Regions from separate parts of the Pectinatus sottacetonis genome, predicted to be linked through region 1. Evidence: a T-box and tRNA genes for the amino acid it is inferred to sense, from the RefSeq annotation. Region 1 holds a T-box; the other holds one or more tRNA genes.
The links. A T-box is a leader RNA that pairs with one kind of tRNA and senses whether it is charged. The one in region 1 lies ahead of leuS (leucine--tRNA ligase), so its partner is inferred to be a tRNA-Leu.
Positions count from the first base shown of each region.

Region 1 (5,562 bases):
TATAGTTGTGTGGACAATACGGCGCAGGTCTTTTTCTTTATTATTTAAAATGGCAGTATTAATGGCAGGGTTATCTTTTACCATATTTTCATAATGGAGGACTATGCGCCAAATGCGATTTAAAAATCTCCACGCACCTTCAACACCTTGGTCACTCCATTCGAGATCACGTTCTGGCGGAGCAGCAAACAATATAAATAAGCGGGCGGTATCAGCGCCGTATTTACTGATTATTTCTTCTGGAGAAACAACATTGCCGAGCGATTTACTCATTTTAGAACCATCTTTTATAACCATACCTTGAGTTAAAAGGTTGGTAAAAGGTTCATCAAAGTTTACCAGCCCGGCATCTTTTAAAACTTTAGTAAAAAATCTGGAATAAAGAAGATGCAAAATGGCATGTTCTATGCCGCCAATATATTGATCTACAGGAAGCCACTTATTTACGATGTTTTTATCAAATGGAGCCGTAGTGTTTTTGGCATCGGCAAAGCGCATGTAGTACCAGGAGGAGCATATAAAAGTATCCATTGTATCTGTTTCTCGTTTTGCGGGTCCGCCGCATTTAGGACAAGTGCAGTTTACAAAATCACTGCTGTGGGCCAAAGGTGAAACGACACCAGGTTCAAATTTAACATCTTCTGGTAGCTTAACAGGAAGATCTTTTTCTGGCACAAGGACAGTACCGCATTTTTCGCAGTAAATCACAGGGATGGGGGCCCCCCAGTAACGCTGACGTGAGATAAGCCAGTCACGCAGGCGGTAATTGATACGACGTTTACCACATTTGTTTTTTTCCAGCCAGTCAATTATTGCCGGAATTGCCTGGCGGTTATTCATACCAGTAAATTCACCAGAGTTTATTAATATACCATCATCAGTATAAGCATCGCTCATTTTTTCAAGGCATAAAGATTTGTCTTCGTTAGTTATAACAATTTTTTTCTTAAGATTGTATTTACCGGCAAACATCCAGTCACGGCTGTCGTGTGCAGGAACACCCATAACAGCGCCTGTCCCATATTCAAATAATACATAATTGGCAATCCATATGGGAACTTTTTCACCATTAAAAGGATTGATGGCATATGCTCCGGTAAAAATACCCTCTTTTTCTAATTTATCCGAAGTCCGTTCCAATTCACTTTGATTATGGACATGTTCAATAAATTTATGTATTTGTTCTTTATTAATAGAATTTTTTATAAGTTTTTCTACTAAGGGATGTTCAACAGCTAAAACCATATAACTGATGCCGAAAGCAGTATCAGGTCTTGTTGTATAAACAGTAATATTTTCCTTGAAATTAGGAACAGTAAAAGTTATTTCTGCCCCCTCACTGCGTCCTATCCAGTTTTCCTGCATTGTTTTGACACGGGTCGGCCAATTGGGTAATTTTTTTAAGTCTTTTAATAAAACATCGGCATAATCAGTTATTTTTAAAAACCATTGTTCCAAGTCTTTTTTTATTACAGGAGAATCACATCGCCAGCAGCAGCCATCAATTACCTGTTCATTAGCTAAGACTGTTTTACAGGAATCGCACCAGTTAACGGTAGCTTTTTTCTTATAAGCAAGACCCTTTTTATAAAAAATTTCAAATAAATATTGAGTCCAGCGGTAATAATCAGGATTACAGGTCTGGACTAATCTGTTCCAGTCGTAAGACAGTCCTATCTGCTTTTGCTGGCGGATCATGTTATCCATATTAGAATATGTCCAGTCAGAAGGTTTAACACCATGCTTTATAGCTGCATTTTCTGCAGGCATGCCGAAGGCATCAAAGCCCATAGGATGTAGTACATTAAATCCCTGCATAGTTTTAAAACGAGCGATTACATCACCGATAGAATAGTTTCGCACATGTCCCATATGCAGATTGCCTGATGGATAAGGAAACATTTCCAAAACATAGTATTTTTCTCTGGTATCATCTTCATTAGTAGTATATACCCCATTACTTTCCCAGTTATCCTGCCATTTTTTTTCGATTTTACCTGGGCAATATTTATCCATTAAAAAAAGTCCTCCTTAAAAATAAAAAATCCCTGGCTTTAAGCCAAGGACGAAAATTTCGCGGTACCACCCTGATTGACAGTAAAACTGCCCTCTTAAAATATTAACGCTATTAACGCCGATCAACCTGTTGTTATATTGAGCAGGCTAAGGTTTTTTTAATATTAATAAAATATATTTAATATTAAATTCCTTATCGGAAGCTTCAGCAGTGAGTTCAAAAAAGACAAATACCAATTCACATCAGCCATTGGCTTTCTGAAAAATGCCTAAAATTTACTACTCTGCATCATAAGCTTTAACTTATCCAATTATAAAACTGTTTTTTATTATAATAGGTGTAATGTTGAAAGTCAAGACAGTCATTGTGAGCTAATATTGAAAAAATAAATAATAAAGTTTTTCAATGATGTTTCCACTTCATTTTTGTATATGATAAAATGGTATTATTAAATATATAATATTTTTAAGAAGGAAATCTTTATATGCAGGAAATAAAAAATCAGGAACAGTTTGTTCATTTACATGTTCATACTGAATATAGTCTGCTTGATGGGGCAGCCAGAGTAAAAAAATTAGTTGCAGCTGCTAAGGATATGGGTATGCCAGCGATTGCCATAACAGATCATGGTAATATGTACGGAGCAGTGGAGTTTTATAAAGAAGCAAAAAAAGCAGGGATAAAACCTGTTATAGGGTGTGAAGTTTATGTAGCGCCACGGGACAGACATGAAGCATTTGAGGTAGATGGAGTGAGGTATTATCATCTTATCCTGTTAGCAGAAAATTCAACTGGCTATAGAAATTTGGTAAAACTTGTTTCATTGGCAAATATTGAAGGAATGTATTATAAGCCACGTATTGATAAGGAGCTTTTACATAAGTATCATGAGGGAATAATTGCACTCAGCGCCTGTATAGCCGGAGAGCTGCCTCATGCGATTTTATATAAAGATATTGCCGAAGCAGAGAAAATACTGCAGGAATATGTAGCTATTTTTGGCAAAGACAATTTCTTTTTGGAAATGCAGAATCATGGGCTGCCGGAGGAAGCAAAAGTAAATGATAATTTAGTAAATTTGGCAAAAAAATATGATTTGGGATTAGTTGCCACAAATGACATCCATTATTTAAATAAAACGGATAGTGAATTCCATGATGTATTATTATGTATACAAACTGGTAAGACACTCAATGATGCTGATAGAATGAAATTTTCCAGTGATGAATATTATCTTAAAACGCCGAAAGAAATGAAAATGCTGTTTTCTGCGACGCCGGAAGCTATAAGTAATTCTCTGAAAATTGCTGAAAGATGTAATGTTGATTTTGAATTTGGTCATTTGCATTTACCATATTTCCCTTTACCAGAAGGCATTACGGATAAGGAATATTTAAGAAAATTATGTGAAGAAAATTTACCTAAAAGATATCAAGTTGTTACTAAATCAGTACGGGATCGACTGGAATATGAGTTGGGAATAATAAATAAAATGGGATATGACAGTTATTTTCTGATTGTATGGGATTTTATTAATTTTGCTCGCAATAATAATATAGTAGTTGGTCCGGGACGAGGCTCTGCTGCTGGGAGTATCGTAGCATTTCTGCTGAGGATAACTGATATAGATCCATTAAAATATGATCTGCTTTTTGAACGTTTTTTAAATCCAGAACGTGTTACAATGCCTGATATTGATATTGATTTTTGCTATATAAGGCGGGAGGAAGTAATTGAATATGTAAAAAGACGTTATGGCAATGATCATGTAGGACAGATAATAACCTTTGGAACAATGGCTGCCCGTGGAGCGATAAGAGATGTCGGGCGTGTTATGGATATTCCCTATAATGAAGTCGACAAAGTGGCCAAAATGGTACCAACGGAATTAGGGATGACTTTGGATAAAGCATTGAAAGAATCTAAAGAATTCCGTAAAGTATACGATACTGATGCAACTATGCACCGAATGGTTGATTTTGCCAGGGATATCGAAGGAATGCCTCGCCATTCCTCTACACATGCGGCTGGAATAGTTATTGCTCGGCAGCCGTTGACAGATTATCTACCTGTTCAGATGTCAGAAGGAACTTTAGTAACACAGTATGATAAGGACTATGTTGAAGAGTTAGGTCTGCTGAAAATGGATTTTCTGGGATTACGGACACTGACTGTTATAAGCGATGCTATAAAAAATGTAGAAGATAATACTGGAAAGAAAATAGATATAAGTCATATTCCACTGGACGATGAAGAAACAGCAAAAATGCTTTGCCGGGGAGATACCTGTGGTGTTTTCCAGATGGAATCATCAGGCATGACAACTTTAGTAAAGGATCTTCAGCCCCAGAATTTTTCTGATTTAATACCACTTGTAGCTTTATATCGTCCAGGTCCTCTAGGAAGCGGCATGGTTACGGATTTTATAAATGGTCGCCATGGTAAGAAAAAGGTAAAATATATGCATCCTTTATTAGAACCAATTTTAAAAGAAACCTTTGGTGTTGTTTTATATCAGGAACAGGTAATGCAGATTGTTCAGGTGCTGGCAGGTTTTACTCTGGGGCAAGCGGATATTTTACGCCGGGCAATGGGAAAAAAGAAACACGCGGTGTTGATTGCCCAAAAGGAAAATTTTTTAGCCGGAACTAAAAAAAATGGCATAGATAAGCAGCTGGCAGAAAAGATTTTTGATCTGCTGATCAATTTTGCCGATTACGGGTTTAATAAATCACATAGTGCGGCTTATGCGCTTGTAGCATATCAGACAGCATATTTAAAGGCACATTATCCACATGAATACATGGCAGCTATGTTGACAAGTTTTATGACCAATGCTGATAAAATAAAAACTTATATTGAACATTGTCAGCACATGGGTATAAAAATTTTACCACCCGATATAAATTTAAGTGGAGCAGCGTTTACAGCAGACCCAGAAAAAGGTGGCATAAGATTTGGCTTGGCAGCTATAAAAAATGTCGGGGAAAGTGCGATGAAAACTATAATCGAGGTAAGACAACAGGATGGCCCGTTCAAATCATTAGTCGATTTTTGCAGCAGAGTAGATAGTAAAATTGTTACTAAGCGGGTATTAGAATATTTAATACGTTCAGGAGCTTTTGATTCATTTGGCAATAAAAGGTCACAGTTGCTGGCTGTATCAGAGCAAGTTATAGAAACCGCTTTAATAAAACAAAAGGACATCAACAGTGGTCAGATGTCTTTGTTTGGGGAAGAATCTATTGAACAGGAAACAATAAAACTGCCAGATATACCAGAACTTTCTACGATGGAAAGACTTAATTCAGAAAAAGAAATTACTGGTTTTTATATAACAGGGCACCCGCTCGATATATATAGAGATAAATTAAAGCATATCAAATCACTTTCCCAGCTCACGGAAGAAAAACTCAAAGATAGTTCATATGTAAAAACAGCGGGAGTTATTACTGGATTAAAGAAGATGAATACACGTAAGGGTGACACTATGTGTGTACTTCAGATGGAAGATTTCACTCAGACTGTTGAAGTAGTTGCTTTTC
Region 1 covers NZ_WIQK01000001.1:38,932-44,493, reverse strand. The annotation lists gene leuS (leucine--tRNA ligase) at 1-2,016, opposite strand, end outside; T-box leader at 2,059-2,318, opposite strand; gene I6760_RS00190 (DNA polymerase III subunit alpha) at 2,502-5,562, shown strand, end outside.

Region 2 (5,562 bases), 560 kb from region 1:
GTTTGGCCTGCAGAAACAAACTGTTGATAATATTCGGCATGCATATAAAAAAAGAGGTATAATAATATTCACTGATCCTGATACGGCTGGTGAGGCTATCAGACGATGGCTGATAAAGAGGTTTCCTAAGGCTAAACATGCTTTTATTTCTATAGAGGAAGCAAGTGCGCATAATGATATTGGGGTAGAACAGGCTTCACCTGATTCTATAAAAAGAGCACTCAGCAGGGTAAGAACGCCTAACTGGCAGGTGCAGAATATTTTTACTGCACAAGATTTGTTGCGAGAAGGTTTGAGTGGTGGTACCGAATCGTCTCATAAAAGAGCAAAACTAGGGACAATGTTAGGAATAGGTTATGCAAACGCAAAAGTTTTTCTGCAGCGTCTTAATACATATGGTATAAAGCGCGATGAATTTGAAAATGCATTGAAAATATTGCAAAAAGAGGTGAAGTGATGCAGCATCCGATAATTGCTAAAAGGGAAATAACCCAATATATACTAAAACGATTTGGTATTCGCATGAATAAAAAACTAGGGCAAAATTTTCTGATTGATGAGGGAATAATAGCAGGAATAGTCAATACTGCTAAAATAACGGCTGATGATGTAGTATTAGAAATAGGTCCGGGCATCGGTACTTTAACGCAGGGGGTGTTAGAAACAGGTGCTCAGGTTTATGCTGTAGAAATAGATAAAAAATTACTGCCAGTACTGGAACACACTTTAGAAGGATATGATAATTTAGAAATTATTAATGCCGACATATTAAAAACTGATATAAAAGAATTAATTGGCAACAGGTCGTTTAAAGTAGTGGCAAATCTGCCATATTATATAACAACACCAATTATAATGGCACTATTGGAAGAAGATTTGCCGATAACTCAATTGGTGACAATGGTGCAAAAAGAAGTGGCTGAACGGATGGCCGCTGTACCTGGCAGTAAAATATATGGGGCTTTGTCAGTGGCAGTGCAGTATTACAGCAAACCAGAAATTTCTTTCATCGTACCGCCAAATTCTTTTATGCCGTCGCCAGAAGTTGATTCGGCAGTCATTGTATGTGATATCTACAAAGATAAGCCGGTAAAACCTGTCGATAAAAAAGCATTTTTTCAGGTAGTTAAGGCAGCCTTTGGACAGCGTAGAAAAACATTAACTAATTCGTTAGGTCTGCTGGGACTGCCTAAGGATGAAGTGCGTGAATTATTGGCACAAGCGCAGATTGATGGTAGAAGACGAGGTGAAACATTGTCGCTGCAGGAATTTAAAATATTAGCTGATATTTTAGTGTTAAAAAAATAAATAGTCAGGACAGGGGCTTTATTTAAAATGTAATGGAGAAAAGATAATATGAAATTTATATCATGGAATGTAAATGGATTACGAGCTTGTGTAAAAAAAGGTTTTTTAGAATCATTTGCTCAGCTTGATGCAGATTTCTTTTGTCTGCAGGAAACTAAAATGCAGCCGGAACAATTGGCTTTGGATCTGCCTGATTATAAGCAGTACTGGAATAGTGCCGAAAAAAAAGGCTACTCTGGTACGGCTGTATTTTCTAAATATGAACCATTAAATGTTTTTTATGGCATTGGTATTGAAGAACATGATAAAGAAGGTCGTGTCATAACCTTGGAAATGCCGCAGTTTTATCTGGTTACCGTATATACACCTAATTCACAAAATGAACTAGCTCGTCTTCCTTATCGAATGGTATGGGAAGATGCATTTAGTGAATACTTACAGAGCCTTAAACAAAAAAAGCCTGTTATTGTTTGTGGTGATTTAAATGTTGCCCATAACGAAATAGATTTAAAAAATCCTAAAACAAATCACAAGAATGCCGGATTTACTGACGAGGAAAGAAGGAAATTTAGTGATCTTTTATCAAATGGATTTATAGATACATTTCGTTTTTTATATCCTGATAAGGAAAGTATTTATAGCTGGTGGTCGTATTTGAGAAAATCGCGTGATAGAAATGCCGGATGGCGTATAGATTATTTTCTTGTTTCAGATGCGCTAAAAGAGAATATAAAAGATGCATATATTTATAATGATATACTGGGCAGTGATCATTGCCCAGTTGGGCTGGTATTGAAAAACATATAAAAAATGATTGACAAGCTAAGTATTTGATATTATAATATTATATGTTTCACAGCTCGCCGTTGTGGCGGAATTGGCAGACGCAGCAGACTCAAAATCTGCCGCCTTCACGGGTGTGTGGGTTCGACTCCCACCAACGGCACCATAGAAGATAGAGGCTCCCCTTTTTAGGAGAGCTTTTTTGTTTTTTACAAGTAATTGATTAATAAAAACAGATACTTGCAATAAAAAAATATATATGATATGATAGTATCACTTTTAAATGTATATATGTAAAAAGCATGGAATGAGAAAAGTAAGCGATTATAATTATTACAGAGAATCTTGGCTGCTGAAAACAAGATATAAAAGTAATTGTTGAAGTTCACTCAGGAGCTGCTTACTGAAAATATGTAGGTAAAGCCGGAGCCCCACCGTTACAGAGGGGAGAGTATCAGCAGACAGCTTGTACTTTTATGAGATAAATCAAATTTTGATTTTATTAAGGTGGTAACGTGAGCGAGTCTCACCCTTTATGGGGTGGGACTCATTTTTTTTTAGGAGGGAGAACAAATGTTAGTGCTGGGTTTTTTAGGACCGTGCGGAACCCATAGTGAAGAAGCTGCAATGTATATAAATAAAGTGTGTGGGGGAAAATGGCAGCTGCAGCCATACCAAAATATTTATGAAACAATATATGCTGTCCACGAAGGAAAAATTGCTGCTTGTTTGGTTCCTATAGAAAATTCTATAGAAGGAACTGTAAGAATTACATTGGATACACTAGCCCACGATGTTGATTTGAAAATAAATATGGAACTTGTGTGGAAAATACAGCATCAATTATTGGCAAAAAACAATAAGAGAGATTTTAATAAAATAATCTCACACCCACAGGCATTAGCTCAGTGCTATAAGTACATAAAGAAGAATTATCCTTGTGCCAAGCTCATTGAAGCACCTAGTACAGCTGATGCAGCAGCAACGGCAGCAGTCAATGAAAAAACAGCAGCCATTGCTTCTAAAAGAGCTGGAAAATTATATAGGTTAAATATTATTGCTGATAATATCCAAGATGTTAACAATAATGTTACGCGTTTTGTACTTTTAAATAAAGAACAAATAGATTATGCAAAAGGCAATACAGGAAAAATATTATTGATTTGCCAAATAGATGGTGCAAAAGCAGGTAGCCTGTGTGAAGTGCTTATGATATTTGCCAAATATAATATAAACATGACACATATTGAATCAAGACCGGCAAGGACAAAATTAGGAAATTATATATTCTTCTTTGAAATAGAAACAGATATGGCAGGTGAAAAATATTTATCAGAAGCATTACAAAAAATTAAACAGAAATGTTTATGGGTAAAAAATCTAGGAACTTTTTCAGTATTAAAATAGTAAATAATGGAGGCAGACAAAAATGATAGTTATAATGAACCCGGATGCAACTTGCCGAGAAGTAAAAAATGTAGTAGATGCAATTGAAAATGTTGGAATGGAAGCAAAAATCATGGAGGGCAGTAAACAGAAAATAGTAGGGCTGATAGGTGATAAAAGCAATATTAATTCTTTATCATTAGAAGCATTACCTGGGGTTGATCATACGGTACCTATTTCCAAAAGTTATAAATTAGCAAGTCGTGAATTCCATCCACAGTCGAGCATTGTAAACATTGGTGGAATAAAAATAGGCCGGGGCAATTTTGTTATAATGGCGGGACCATGTGCTGTAGAATCACTGGAACAATTATTGGAATCGGCTAAAATAGCAAAAGCCGGCGGGGCACAATTTCTGCGGGGCGGTGCTTACAAACCCCGTACATCACCATATTCATTTCAAGGTTTAAAAAATGAAGGCCTTAAGTATTTGGCAGAGGCTAGAAATCAAACAGGATTGAAAGTTATAACTGAAGTAACAGAAGTTGAAGCTGTAGAAACTATAAGCAAATATGCAGATATGCTACAGGTAGGCGCCAGGAATATGCAGAACTTTCGTCTATTGAAAGAAGTAGGACAGACAAATATGCCTGTGTTATTAAAAAGGGGATTGTCAGCTACGTTGGAGGAATGGCTTAATGCAGCTGAATATATAATGAAAGAAGGAAATAATAATGTTGTGCTATGTGAGCGGGGAATACGTACATATGAAACATATACGCGCAATACACTGGATATGAGTGCGGTTGCAGCCATAAAGCATTTAAGTCATCTGCCAATAATAGTAGATCCGAGTCATGGCACGGGAAAATGGCGCATGGTGAAACCGATGTCGTTTGCAGCAGTAGCTGCTGGAGCAGATGGATTAATGATAGAAATGCATCCAGATCCGGCTAAGGCTTTATCCGATGGGCAGCAATCACTTACACCGGAAAATTACCTTGAAGTTACGAAGGGCGTCTATAAAATTGCTAATTTTATGAAACAGGAAAAATTAACAATAACCCAATTATGAAAAATATAGGAAAGAAATAAGAATAATAAAGTTATTAGCGGATAAAATATTAATACAACTGCCAAATCTTTGTTTTAAAGATTTGGCAGTTGTATTAATATAATAAAACAAGGAAAAGATAAAAAAGGAAGAAAAAAGATAAGAAAAAGTATTGACAAAATATACAGGATTAGATATAATAATTTCTGCGCTCGAGAGAGCGGCCGGGACTTAGAGGGCTAAAGAAATTTAACTTAAAAAAGTTCTTGACAAACGAAAAGGTTTTTGATAAAATATAAAAGCTGACTCGTTGAGGCAGGCACCTTGAAAACTGAACAATACATCATTATATGTTTTCTAAAATATACCAGATGTGCGGTTTAAATATAAACCTGAAACAATTCTTTAAACAACAAATGAAAGAGCCAAATTGGCTCTCCGATAAATTTAATGGAGAGTTTGATCCTGGCTCAGGACGAACGCTGGCGGCGTGCTTAACACATGCAAGTCGAACGGGGCTTTTATTTCGGTAAGAGCCTAGTGGCAAACGGGTGAGTAACGCGTAGGCAACCTACCTTCAAGATGGGGACAACATTCCGAAAGGGGTGCTAATACCGAATGTTATAAAAGCTTTGCATGAAGCTTTTATCAAAGATGGCTTTGGCTATTACTTGGAGATGGGCCTGCGTCTGATTAGCTAGTTGGTGACGGTAACGGCGCACCAAGGCGACGATCAGTAGCCGGTCTGAGAGGATGGACGGCCACATTGGGACTGAGACACGGCCCAGACTCCTACGGGAGGCAGCAGTGGGGAATCTTCCGCAATGGGCGAAAGCCTGACGGAGCAACGCCGCGTGAACGAGGAAGGTCTTCGGATCGTAAAGTTCTGTTGCAAGGGACGAATGGCAATATCGCTAATATCGGTAATGCATGACGGTACCTTGTTAGAAAGCCACGGCTAACTACGTGCCAGCAGCCGCGGTAATACGTAGGCGGCAAGCGTTGTCCGGAATCATTGGGCGTAAAGGGAG
Region 2 covers NZ_WIQK01000001.1:603,855-609,416, reverse strand. The annotation lists gene rnmV (ribonuclease M5) at 1-457, shown strand, start outside; gene rsmA (16S rRNA (adenine(1518)-N(6)/adenine(1519)-N(6))-dimethyltransferase RsmA) at 457-1,308, shown strand; gene I6760_RS02825 (exodeoxyribonuclease III) at 1,357-2,115, shown strand; tRNA gene I6760_RS02820 (tRNA-Leu) at 2,171-2,257, shown strand; T-box leader at 2,386-2,628, shown strand; gene pheA (prephenate dehydratase) at 2,665-3,498, shown strand; gene aroF (3-deoxy-7-phosphoheptulonate synthase) at 3,521-4,552, shown strand; rRNA gene I6760_RS02805 (16S ribosomal RNA) at 4,979-5,562, shown strand, end outside.
Region 2: it has a tRNA-Leu gene. The T-box ahead of leuS (leucine--tRNA ligase) is inferred to sense a tRNA for this amino acid. The anticodon was not compared.